Aliamphritea ceti: one gene and its partner. The protein of the gene in region 2 binds, or shares a complex with, the protein of the main gene of each other region. Links are inferred from orthologs where the notes say so. Each region holds a gene or a part of one and is shown on either strand. Other genes may lie near its edges. The genes, in order: sdhA and OCU49_RS05640.

The links.
Region 1: the proteins of OCU49_RS05640 (region 2) and sdhA are in contact, whole or in part, in a crystal structure (PDB 6C12), measured with the Escherichia coli proteins. The link is inferred for Aliamphritea ceti from one-to-one orthologs.

Annotation. Positions count from the first base shown.
Region 1 is NZ_AP025282.1:3,141,927-3,146,621, reverse strand. Bases 1,598-4,558 are described here. They hold sdhA (succinate dehydrogenase flavoprotein subunit), read left to right. Parts: upstream 1,598-2,170; coding sequence 2,171-3,946; downstream 3,947-4,558. Other genes in these bases: OCU49_RS14400 (succinate dehydrogenase iron-sulfur subunit), read left to right, coding at 3,959-4,558; sdhD (succinate dehydrogenase, hydrophobic membrane anchor protein), read left to right, coding at 1,822-2,169; sdhC (succinate dehydrogenase, cytochrome b556 subunit), read left to right, coding at 1,598-1,828. In the rest of the region: gltA (citrate synthase), read right to left, coding at 1-598; more of sdhC, read left to right, coding at 1,451-1,597; more of OCU49_RS14400, read left to right, coding at 4,559-4,663. UniProt on the Escherichia coli protein: Two distinct, membrane-bound, FAD-containing enzymes are responsible for the catalysis of fumarate and succinate interconversion; the fumarate reductase is used in anaerobic growth, and the succinate dehydrogenase is used in aerobic growth.
Region 2 is NZ_AP025282.1:1,232,809-1,240,536, reverse strand. Bases 2,232-4,898 are described here. They hold OCU49_RS05640 (FAD assembly factor SdhE), read right to left. Parts: upstream 3,862-4,898; coding sequence 3,601-3,861; downstream 2,232-3,600. Other genes in these bases: OCU49_RS05635 (ATP-grasp domain-containing protein), read left to right, coding at 4,267-4,898; OCU49_RS05645 (protein YgfX), read right to left, coding at 3,156-3,623; nadB (L-aspartate oxidase), read left to right, coding at 2,232-3,137. Also shown: OCU49_RS05660 (MucB/RseB C-terminal domain-containing protein), read right to left, coding at 1-628; RNA polymerase sigma factor RpoE, read right to left, coding at 704-1,288; more of nadB, read left to right, coding at 1,545-2,231; more of OCU49_RS05635, read left to right, coding at 4,899-5,496; OCU49_RS05630 (AraC family transcriptional regulator), read right to left, coding at 5,540-6,472; OCU49_RS05625 (DMT family transporter), read left to right, coding at 6,648-7,562; OCU49_RS05620 (amidohydrolase), read left to right, coding at 7,573-7,728. UniProt on the Escherichia coli protein: An FAD assembly protein, which accelerates covalent attachment of the cofactor into other proteins.

The DNA of each region.
Region 1 (4,695 bases), 1.9 Mb from region 2 along the record:
GGAAGTTGTCAGCGTAATCAAGCTCATTGCGTGGATACTGGAATGGCTGGCCAATGCTGTACTTGTAACACATAGCTGCAATGGTTGGCATCTTAGCGATCAGACGGAATGCACACACTTCGCGGTGGTGAGCGTCATCGATGTCCAGAGAGTCGTGGTAAAACGCGGACAGTGCGCCAACAACCGCGACCATGATAGCCATCGGGTGTGCGTCACGGCGGAAGCCGTTAAAGAAGTGCGTCATCTGTTCGTGAACCATTGTGTGGTTCTTAACAGTCTTAACGAATACTTCTTTTTGTTCCGGCGTTGGAAGTTCGCCATTTAAAAGTAAGAAACATACTTCCAGGTAATCGGAATTTTCTGCCAATTGTTCAATAGGGTAGCCGCCGTGCAGCAGTACGCCTTTAGTGCCATCAATATAAGTGATGCTAGACTCGCAGGCTGCCGTAGATACGAAGCCAGGGTCATAAGTGAACAGGCCTTTGCTAGTCAGAGCGCGTACGTCAACCACATCAGGACCTGTGGTGCCGGTATAAACCGGAAGTTCGATGACTTCCTCGAGACCATCGACCGTTAAGCGTGCTTTCTTGTCAGCCATTAGAGGCTCCTATCATTTCTGGTTATCTGAATGACTCAAGAGCCTTTGAGGGTACCTCGGGACCTGTGCTGCCTGTATATAAGGAGACGGTCGGGTTTCTCAGAGGCTCTTGTAATACTAGTCACGTTAGGGAAACCGCTCTTGGTCCAACGGCCAGATTGATAACAATCGATGGCGGTTGCCAAGCTTTTTTCAGGGTTTCGTCTGAGTCTCTGCTCGTAATAGGACCCAGACAATATAGAGACTTACACGAAATTGTCAATTTATATTCGGATTTCTGTGTTGCGGTGCAGCATGATGTGGTGGGTTGTGCTTTAGTCAAGTAAATTGCTTGTTTTTCATTGGGTTAATGGTTTTTTGTAAAGAGGTTTTTTAGAAGTTTATACCGCAGATAGCGACTTTTGTATGATTCACTGTCTGGTGGTATCGGTGATGTGGAATGTTGGTTTTTTTTAAAAAAATTCTTACTACTCATCCCGAGTGGTGAAGGTGGAATGTTGACACTATTATGCAGGCTGATCAAATTTCCCTGAGCCCACAAATGGCGCGGGTTTTAAGGTGGTGTATGCGACATTGTTTGTCGCATGGAGGAAAACTTATTGGGCGCTTTTGGTCCCTTTTTTGATGGTTTTTTGGCCTTGTAACTTGGCTGTAACAACCTAGACAAAGGGCTTAGAGGGCCGTTGCTTAATTGTAATATTAGTGCGAGCTGGTATACTCTCGCACCAGCTTATAGGCCCGTATTTAAAGGGTTGTAGGCGTTGGACCGAGGTACTTACTTTGTCTTTGAACACTACCCTTTTATAACTTAGCCCTGCGATCGGGCTAACCAATAAAGTGTGAACAAGAGCCGTGAACAAGAAAAGACCCGTAAACTTAGATCTACGAACTATCAAACAGCCTTTACCGGCGATTACATCCATTCTGCATCGTGCAACAGGTCTGGCACTATTCTTTGGTGCCTTTTTTATGCTGTATGCGTTAGGGATGTCTCTTGAGTCTGAGCAGGGTTTTAATGCTGCCGCGCAGATGCTGACAGAGAGCTTCTTTGCGAAGTTTATTGCCTGGGGATTGGTTTCAGCATTGCTGTATCACTTCTTTGCCGGTATCAAACATCTGATTATGGATTTTGGTCACTGTGAAGAGTTGGAGTCTGGACAGAAAGCCGCTAAAGCGACTTTGATTATTGCGGCTATCGCAATTCTGCTGGCAGGAGTATGGATATGGTAACTTCAATTACAAGTTTTGGTCGCAGCGGTTTATATGACTGGATGATCCAGCGTGTAACAGCTGTCGTACTGCTTGCTTATACGATCTTTATGATCGGCTATCTGTTAATGAATCCGGATCTGGATTACAACCAGTGGAGTGGCCTGTTTGAGGGCACAGCAATGCGTATCTTTACGCTGCTGACTATCCTGTCTCTGGCGGCACACGCCTGGATAGGTATGTGGTCAATCTCTACTGATTATATCAAGCCAACTGGCATCCGTTTTCTGTTCCAATCTGCGTGTGGTCTGCTGACCTTTATCTACGTCGTTTGGGGTGTTCAAATCCTGTGGGGAGCATAAGATGAGCAGCAAGTTACGTACCCTGACATTTGACGGGATTGTAATTGGTGGTGGCGGTGCTGGTATGCGTGCCGCGCTACAACTGGCCCAGTCGGGCCTGAATACTGCGTGTATCACAAAAGTATTCCCAACCCGTTCGCACACGGTATCTGCTCAGGGTGGTATTACCTGTGCGATTGCCAGTGATGATCCGAACGATGATTGGCGCTGGCACATGTACGATACCGTTAAAGGTTCCGATTATATCGGTGACCAGGACGCTATCGAATATATGTGTTCTGTTGGCCCGCAGGCGGTATTTGAGCTTGACCATATGGGTCTGCCATTCTCCCGTACTGAAGAAGGTCGTATTTATCAGCGTCCTTTTGGTGGTCAGTCTAAAAACTTTGGTGAAGGCGGGCAGGCAGCCCGTACCTGTGCGGCAGCTGACCGTACCGGTCACGCGTTACTGCATGCTTTGTACCAGGGCAATATTAAAGCCGGTACTACTTTTCTTAATGAATGGTTTGCAGTCGATCTGGTTAAGAATGCGGATGATGCGGTTGTTGGTGTTATCGCAATTTGTATCGAAACCGGTGAAACCGTGTATATCAAGGCTAAGGCGACTGTTCTTGCGACCGGTGGTGCTGGTCGGATTTTCCAGTCTACAACTAATGCCCTGATTAATACCGGTGACGGTATGGGTATGAGTCTGCGAGCAGGCGTGCCTGCGCAGGATATGGAAATGTGGCAGTTCCACCCAACCGGTATTGCCGGTGCGGGTGTGTTGGTGACAGAAGGTTGCCGCGGTGAGGGCGGCTATCTGGTGAATAAGGATGGCGAGCGTTTCATGGAGCGTTATGCGCCTAACGCTAAAGATCTGGCAGGCCGTGATGTTGTGGCCCGCTCGATGGTGCTGGAGATTCTGGCGGGACGTGGTTGTGGTGAAGATGCCGACCATGTATTCCTGAAGCTGGATCATCTTGGTGCTGATACTCTGAATGCTAAGTTGCCGGGTATCCTTGAGCTGTCACGTACATTTGCTCACGCTGATCCAATCAAAGAGCCAATTCCTGTTGTTCCTACCTGTCATTATATGATGGGTGGTGTAACAACTAACATCGGTGGTCAGGCTATCGGTGCTGATGCAGATGGCAATGATGTGGTCATTGATGGTTTGTTTGCTTGTGGTGAAGTTGCCTGTGTATCCGTACACGGTGCTAACCGTCTGGGCGGTAACTCATTACTTGATCTGGTGGTGTTTGGCCGCGCTGCGGGCATCCAGATTGAGAAGCAAATGCGTGAAGGTTACGAAGTTGCGTCTGCAAGTGATGCTGACCTGGAGCGTGCAATGGCGCGTCTGAATCGTTTGAATAACTCAACCGGTGGTGAGAGTGTTTCTGAAGTTCGTGCTGAGCTGCAAAAGACTATGCAATTGTACTTCGGTGTATTCCGTGAAGGCGAGAGTATGGAAAAAGGTCTGGAGCTGCTTAAAGAAGTGCGTGCGAAAATCTCAAATCTTCACCTTGAAGATAAGAGTTCCGCATTTAACACTGCACGTATTGAAGCGCTGGAACTTGAGAATCTAATGGAAGTTGCTGAGGCAACGGCTATCGCAGCTGTTACCCGTAAGGAAAGTCGTGGTGCGCATGCCCGTAACGATTTCACCGAGCGTGATGATGAGAATTGGCTGTGCCACTCTCTGTACCATCCGGAAACTAAACAGATTACCAAGCGTGCTGTTAACTTTGCGCCGAAGACAGTTGATGCCTTCCCGCCAAAAGTTCGAACGTATTAAGGGGTTGCCACGATGCTAGTAAGTGTATATCGCTATAATCCTGAGGTTGATGATGCGCCTTACATGCAGGATGTTCATATCGACATTCCTGGTGGTAAGGACATTATGGTTCTGGATCTGCTGCAACTGCTGAAAGATAAAGATCCGTCTCTGGCGTACCGTCGTTCATGCCGTGAAGGTGTGTGTGGTTCTGATGGCATGAATATGAACGGCAAGAACGGTTTGGCGTGTATTACGCCGCTGTCTGAAGTGGTTGAGAACGATAAAATTGTTCTGCGTCCGCTGCCAGGTCTGCCAGTTATTCGTGATGTTGTTGTTGATATGACTCAGTTCTATCAGCAGTACGAAAAGATCAAGCCATTCCTGTTGAATGATACGCCGCCGCCGGCAATTGAGCGTCTTCAGTCTCCTGAAGAACGTGCAGAGCTGGATGGTCTTTATGAATGTATCCTGTGTGCATGTTGTTCGACTGCATGTCCGTCATTCTGGTGGAACCCTGATAAGTTTATCGGTCCTTCCGGTTTGCTGCAGGCATACCGCTTCCTGGCGGATAGTCGTGATACGGCTACTAAGGAGCGTCTGGCTGATCTTGATGATCCGTTCAGTGTTTTCCGCTGTCACGGTATCATGAACTGTGTCAGTGTTTGTCCTAAGGGTCTTAACCCGACGAAGGCAATTGGTAAGATTCGTAACATGTTGTTGCAACAGGCAACCTGATTGTTACCAGGGCGGTCCCGAAAGGAACCGCC
Region 2 (7,728 bases):
TAGAAGTACGTCCGTTCTTCACCGGAGAATAACCTTCTGGTACCCACTTCGGCTGCCAGGAAGAAGCATCTGCAGCAACCAGTGTTTCATGCTGCTTAATATACTTAGTCAGGCTTTGGTTCAAACGAATAACATCCGGCTCACCTTCAGCAGTGTTAACCGTACGATCGCCAAACTGTGCCGGCAACACATCCGAAGTAGACGTTGTGCTCGGCAGAATAAAGCCGGTATTAGGCGTACTCTGAGCCAAACCGTCTTCAACAGTACCGACGTTATACTGCTGGGCGCCAAGAATAACCACAGCAGTTACAGAAGCTGCCATTGCCATACTTGCAACCGGCTTCAGCAAATATTCTCGCCAACCAATCGTTCTGGCGGCTGTAGTGTCAGCACCAGGTTTCATTGTATAAGTCGGCTCATCATCCAATGCGGCCATAACGGAATTGCTGATATCCATAACAACCGGGGACTCATCCTGCCTCAAAACAGAACTCGCCAAATGGTAACGTTGCCATTGTTCACCGGACTGCTGATCTTCTGGCAGCCGTTTCAGCAAACTTCTTAATTCCAGCTCGCTGACTTCATTATCCATCAAAGCAGAGATAGTCTCTTGCTGATGATCACTCATTGCTGATCTCCTCACACACTAAAAGTAGTACGCATTTCACCTTTTCCATATACAACTGCGAGCCTTTACAGACCGCTATTGTATAAACGGAGCAATTTCTTTATCGATTGCTTCCCGTGCCCGGAATATTCGGGAACGCACGGTACCCACCGGGCAATCCATAATATTCGCGATATCTTCATAGCTCAGTCCTTCAAACTCACGCAACGATAAAGCTGCGCGTAAATCTTCAGGGAGCTTATCTAATGTCCTTCTTACAATCTGTGACAACTCATCTCGGTATAAGTTGTTTTCCGGATTCTCAATATCTCTTAAACCCCGGCCACTTTCCAACTGATGAGCATCATCAACATCCACATCCATATCGGGTGGACGCCGGCCCTTAGCAACCAGATGGTTCTTAGCAGTGTTGATAGCTATCCGGTACAGCCATGTATAAAACGCACTATCGCCGCGAAACTTAGGTAACGCACGATATGCTTTAATAAATGCTTCCTGTGAAACATCCATTGCCTCATGATGGTCGTATACATAACGACCAATAAGGCCAATAATCTTATGTTGGTATTTTTTAACCAACAGATCAAAGGCGGTCTTATCACCCGCTTGAACCCGCTCAACCAACCTCTGATCAACCGATGCTTGGCTTTCGCTAGACATTCGTTTCCTTAATACAAAAATCTACAATAACGGCTATCTTATTCAGCCCGCAGGAAAAAATGAATGCCTGCCCTGCAATCAATTCACTTTATGATCGCTAAATCATAGATTAAGAACACCCCTGGCACGTTAAGTTCCACATGTGTCATGTTTTTCATAATTATTTTTCGGAATTATTATTTCTGACTGGTTACGACCACCAGTTCAGGCAATAATTAGCAGCTGATTAATAGCTTCCTGTTTGTGGATCTCTCTCATGGGTAAAGAATTTCAATACGACGTTTTAATTATTGGCAGCGGTGCGTCAGGTCTTGGCCTGGCACTACAACTGTCAGACCAATACAAGATCGCCGTATTGAGCAAAGCTGACCTCACCAGTGGCTCAACCTATCAGGCACAGGGAGGTATCGCTGCAGTACTCGACAACACAGACACACCTCAGGCACATATTGACGACACTATGACCGCCGGTGTAAATCTAAGCCGCCCTGACGCCGTAAGCTTTACCGTAGAACAGGGCAAAAGTAGCATCGACTGGTTAATTGAACAGGGTGTGCCCTTTACCCAACAGGATGGTGAGTATCATCTGACAAAAGAAGGTGGCCACAGCCATCGCCGTATTATTCATTCGGCAGACGCTACTGGGCAAGCTATTCAGCAAACCCTGATTCAACGAGCAGCTGAAAGCGCAAATATTGACCTGTTTGAAGACTGTATAGCTGTTGACCTGATTACCCGGCGTAAACTTAATCTGGCGAGTAACGCCTGCATCGGCGCTTACGTACTAAACAACAAAACCGAAAAGGTCGACGTATTTAAAGCTCGTTCCGTTGTACTTGCCACCGGCGGCGCAAGTAAAGCCTACCTTTACACCAGTAATTCTGACGGTGCTTCCGGCGATGGTATTGCAATAGCATGGCGAGCAGGTTGCAGAGTCAGCAACCTCGAATTCAATCAATTTCACCCAACCTGTTTGTACCACCCTCAGGCCAAGTCATTCCTGATCACTGAAGCAGTACGGGGCGAAGGCGGTAAATTATTATTGCCCAATGGCAGACGCTTTATGGATAAGTTTGATGCCCGTGGAGAGTTAGCTCCCCGGGACATTGTTGCCAGAGCAATAGACCATGAAATGAAACGGCTTGGCTCTGATTGCTTATTTCTGGATATTTCGCATAAGCCGGAAGCATTCATCAAACAGCATTTTCCGACTATCTATGAGCGCTGCCTGAGCTACGGCATAGACATTACGAAACAACCGATTCCCGTGGTGCCTGCCGCTCACTACACATGTGGCGGCATCATGACTGACAAACACGGCTGTACAGACATCGAGGGACTGTACGCAGTTGGCGAAACAGCATTTACCGGGTTGCACGGAGCAAACCGCCTTGCCAGTAACTCCCTGCTTGAATGCATTGTTTATGCATCTTCTGCTGCTCAGCATATAAGCCAAACATTAAAAGAAAGTTGCGAATTACCAGAAATTCCCGGTTGGGATGAATCTCAGGTTACCGATTCGGACGAAGATGTAATCATTGCTCATAACTGGGATGAGCTGCGCCGTTTTATGTGGGATTACGTCGGTATAGTACGAACCGATAAACGATTACAGCGAGCTAAACACAGGGTGGATTTGTTACAACAGGAAATCACCGACTATTACAGCAACTATAAGATCAGCCGTGACTTACTTGAATTACGTAATCTGGCTGTGGTTGCTGATCTGATTATCCGCTGCGCGATGTTGCGCAAGGAAAGCCGTGGCCTGCACTATACACTGGACTATCCAGACACCCATGCAGAACCACGCGACAGTATTCTTACCCCGGTCAACTACGACTGGTAATCGATTCATTCAGAGATACTATAAAATACCGGTTTCTGCCTGCGTATTACGTACCCGTGCAAACCGGCACATCACTCTGAACTGCCTGTACTGCCCTCGTGAAGCCACTGAATCCGGTAATACCAGTATATTTAGAACCTGTATTTCCGGATGTTCAACCCTGACGCGCAGGCCGGTCAGCCAGGGCCAGATCACTCGTTGCTCTATTTCTGTTACGTTCAGCCATTGACCTGATTGCAGACGCAAATCTAACGTCCGCTCCTTCGCCTGCCAACGTAACCGCAAAACAGAATTTTCTTTTTCTAATGAAACATAACGACGCCGCCATCTGTTTAACAGCACAAATAAGACGGGATACAATAGTACATAAACGAACCAGGGCATCATGACCAGCCAAAGACTATAAGCAGTCATTAACGCCAGCCCAAAGAACACCGCTCCGAGCCGACGTGAAGGGGTCAGCTCAACTTGCTGCGGGCTGAACACGGTCAAGAATTATTCGAACGATGCGCTTTAAATCCGGATCAGAAGGCTCTTCCCGCTCCATCATCCAGACAAACAAATCCGTATCTTCACAGGTAAGCAGTTTAACGAAGCTATCCTTATCAGTTTCATCAAGATCAGAAAAAGCTTCTTCAACAAATGGCACAAACAGAACATCAAGCTCCAGCATACCGCGCCGGCTTTGCCACTTTAAACGTCGCACATCTTCTTCTGTATACATCTAAGGACTTCCTCAACTTAATTATGCGGGCAATATATAAACTAAGCGTATCAGGAGCAAGCGTGGTATCACAAAGTATTGATCTGACTACGGCGAGAAATTGCCGCTCAGCAACCAAAAGCGGCAAATAAATCATCCGGAACCTTCATCTTTGATAAGAAAAAAAGCACTACCTTCAATCCTGTTAAGCAAGCAGCAACGAATTAAGTAAGTACCCACTACTACCACACTCACTAATAAACAGACTTAATAAGGTATCAGAAAGCTATTCACCTCTATAACTGCTCACCTCAATTGGGAATCTTTACGTATTAATCAGATACTATTCTTTAGTGGCATAAGTCTTGCTTCTTACGTCTGTTACAAAGCCAGGCTTCTACCTGGTTAATAGATGTAGGGATTGCCATGAATAATCCGGCTCCGCAATTCAATCCAAAACTACAGGCGCCTCACTTGCATGGCCTGGCGAATTTAATGACCCGGGTTTTTCACGGTGAAGACCTTACCGATCTCGGTCTCGAGTTTATCGATCGTGGCGGAAAAGGTGATGCTCAGGCACTTATAGACCTGTCGATTCTTCTCCAGTTGCGTGGCCAGCAGGACACCGGAGTTGCGGTTCAGCAGCAGGCTCTGGATATTCAGCAGCACTATTATCTGGAGCCCTCAGTAAAACGCCATGCTGTGCGTCTACTGGCATTAGTTTCACCCGGCAACCTGATGACTAACACACCACTGGAATTCATTGCCGAAGGTGCGGGCTTTAGTATGCAACTTCTCTACGTGGATCCTGCTTTACCTTTTCCGCAGGAACTGCCTGATCACGACATTGCGATTGTAGCCTTAAGTGAACTGGACCGAAATCTCGCCACGCTGGACTATATCAACAGCTGGGCTGATCTCTGGCCACGTCCGCTACTCAACCTGCCCGCTCCGATAAGTGTACTGGGACGGGATCTGATATGTCATCAGTTACAAAACCAGCAACATATAGACATGCCGATTACTATTCGGGTAAGTCGTGAAGAGCTATCAAAGGTTGCCGCTGGCAATCCCCCTCTGGATGAACTGATCGTAGATGGTGATATGCCGGTTATTATTCGCCCGGTAGACTCTCACGCCGGACAAGGCCTTGAAAAACTGGATAAGCCTGAAGCTTTACTGGATTATCTGCAACGCTATGCGGATCCGGAATTCTTTGTTTCCCGCTATGTAGATTATCGCAGCAATGATGGTCAGTTCCGTAAATACCGAGTCGTGATGATTGACGGTCAGCCTGAACTGGCCCACATGGCTGTATCTGATCACTGGATGGTACATTACGGTAATGCCGGTATGGAGCAAAGTGCCGCTAAACGTTTCGAGGAAGCCGGCGCAATGGGCAACTTCAGACAAGGTTTTGCCAAACGGCATGAAGCAGCGATCAGAACGCTGCATGAAACAGTCGGTCTGGACTATTTCGGAATGGATTGCAGTGAAACACTGGATGGCAAACTACTGATATTTGAAGTAGGTGCATCACTAAATATTCACGACATGGATAGCAGTGAAGTTTATCCTTACAAACGCCCTCAGATGCAAAAAATATTCAATAACTTCTTAATTATGCTTCAAGAAAAATCATTACAGTCTAAATAAAAGACGGCCAAAAACGCCCGGCACCTTTAATGGAACCGGGTAGTTATAAATGAACAGAGCGGCGTGCCTGCGCTGGGCTAACACCAAAACGTAGCTTAAACTTTTTACCAAAATGACTCTGATCATTAAATCCCAACTGCAAAGCAACATCTTTTAAAGATACCTGACTTTTCAAGACAAGATCCTCTGCCTTCTGCAATCTTAGTTCTGTCATATAACGGTGTGGCGGCTCCCCCAAAGACTGTTTAAACATCCGGGAAAAGTGATAACTGCTTAAATTCGCTAATTCAGCTAACTCTTCCAACCGCACTCCTTGCTCAAGATGAGCATGCATATATTCAATAGTCTGACGCTTAATATGCGGCGCCAAACCGCCAGATATATCCGGCAAGTGATTCTGACGGGCATAATGCTGCAACAAATATGTCATCAGCATATCGGCAGCACTGCTCAAGGTCAGACGGTCTGCCGGCGCCTCCCAGTTCAAAGGCATAATCACATTACGACATAAAGCATCAATCCAGGCTATTTCTTCAAATGTCAGATCGGGCATTTGTACCTGATGTTCGCGATCCCAGATACGCGTAGTCAGTTCCGCAAGATTATTATGATCAAAATACAAATGAAAGAAACGCAGGTAGCCACTGACATCCCAGGATGACTCATGCCCCTGAGGCATGACACACACTTTACCCGGCGCTCCTCCAGTCATGCGCTGCCCTTCCAGGCTTCGGCTAATATCGTAGCCACCATCAAGATAACAACTCAGAGTATGATGAGCAGGCCCCTCATAGACAACAAAGTCTTCAGCGTTCGACCACACAGCCGCACCTACACCGCTCCCCAGATCAACACTTTGTTCAAGCGTTGCTTTAGAAGCATCTAACTGGCTAAAAACCAGATATTCCATATGACTACACTGACTCATAGACGACTGCTGTTTCAGCGAACCCTGTTGTAATAACTGCTGACTCATCACTACATGCTAATCCACCTATCAGACACAGACCATTACCTGATAAATAAAACCGCAAGAATTTACCAAAAATCGCACCTTCTGTGACCCATTACGCAATAACCTACCAGCCAGACAACTCACCTGACTGTAACAATATGAACTTACCTGAAACATACATCGCGGAACTGCCATCATGCTCACCGGATTTTTATATCTACTCACTGTCGTTATTTGGGGAACCACCTGGATAGCAATAAAGCTACAACTCGGTGACGTTGCCATCGAAGCATCAATAATCTATCGGTTTTCATTAGCGGCCGTTGTCATGTTTTGCTTATTGCAACTATTTAACAAACGCCAAGCCCTCACAACCCAGGACCATCTGTATTGCCTGCTTCAGGGCAGCTGCTTATTCTGCGTAAACTTTTATTGCTTTTACCTTGCCACGGGTTACGTTTCCAGCGGACTTATCTCTGTCGTTTTTTCCCTGGCAACAGTGCTTAACGCACTTAATAACTGGCTCTGGTTCAGCAAAAAGCCCAACATCCGGGTAATCTGTGGCGCAATACTTGGCTTACTTGGTATCAGCATGCTGTTCTGGCCTGAGCTTCAGCAACAAACGGATTTATGGCAAGTTTTACCAGGGATTGCACTTGCTGTAGCCGGCACTTACTGCTTTTCACTGGGGAACATGCTTTCCATCCGTCATCAACAGCGCGGCCTCAGACCACCAACAACCAATGCTTGGGGAATGTTATACGGCGTTGGAATACTTCTAATTATTAGCCTGATCAGTAACGTTGAGTTCACTATAAACCATGACGTAACTTATCTGGCAGCACTGTTATACCTGGCAATCCCAGGTACAGTTATCGGCTTTACAGCCTACCTCATGTTAGTTGGACGTATCGGCCCTGATTCAGCGGCCTATGCGACTGTTTTATTCCCAGTCGTAGCATTAAGTATTTCATCTGTATATGAAGGCTATATCTGGTCGCCTATGTCAATTGGTGGTTTACTGCTGGTTATCAGCGGCAACATTATTATCTTCAGCAAATTGAAACCGCCGGCTTTCAGCTTTGCCCGCATGTTCAATTTATCTAAGTGACATCAAGACTATGAAAACTAATAATTGGCAACAAATCCGCCATCAATTACATCAATATCCGGAATTATCAGGCAAAGAACAGTCAACGGCTGAGTTCATCAGGTTACAACTAGAGTCACTCCAGCCAGATAGGCTCTATACCAGAATAGGCGGACATGGAATTGCA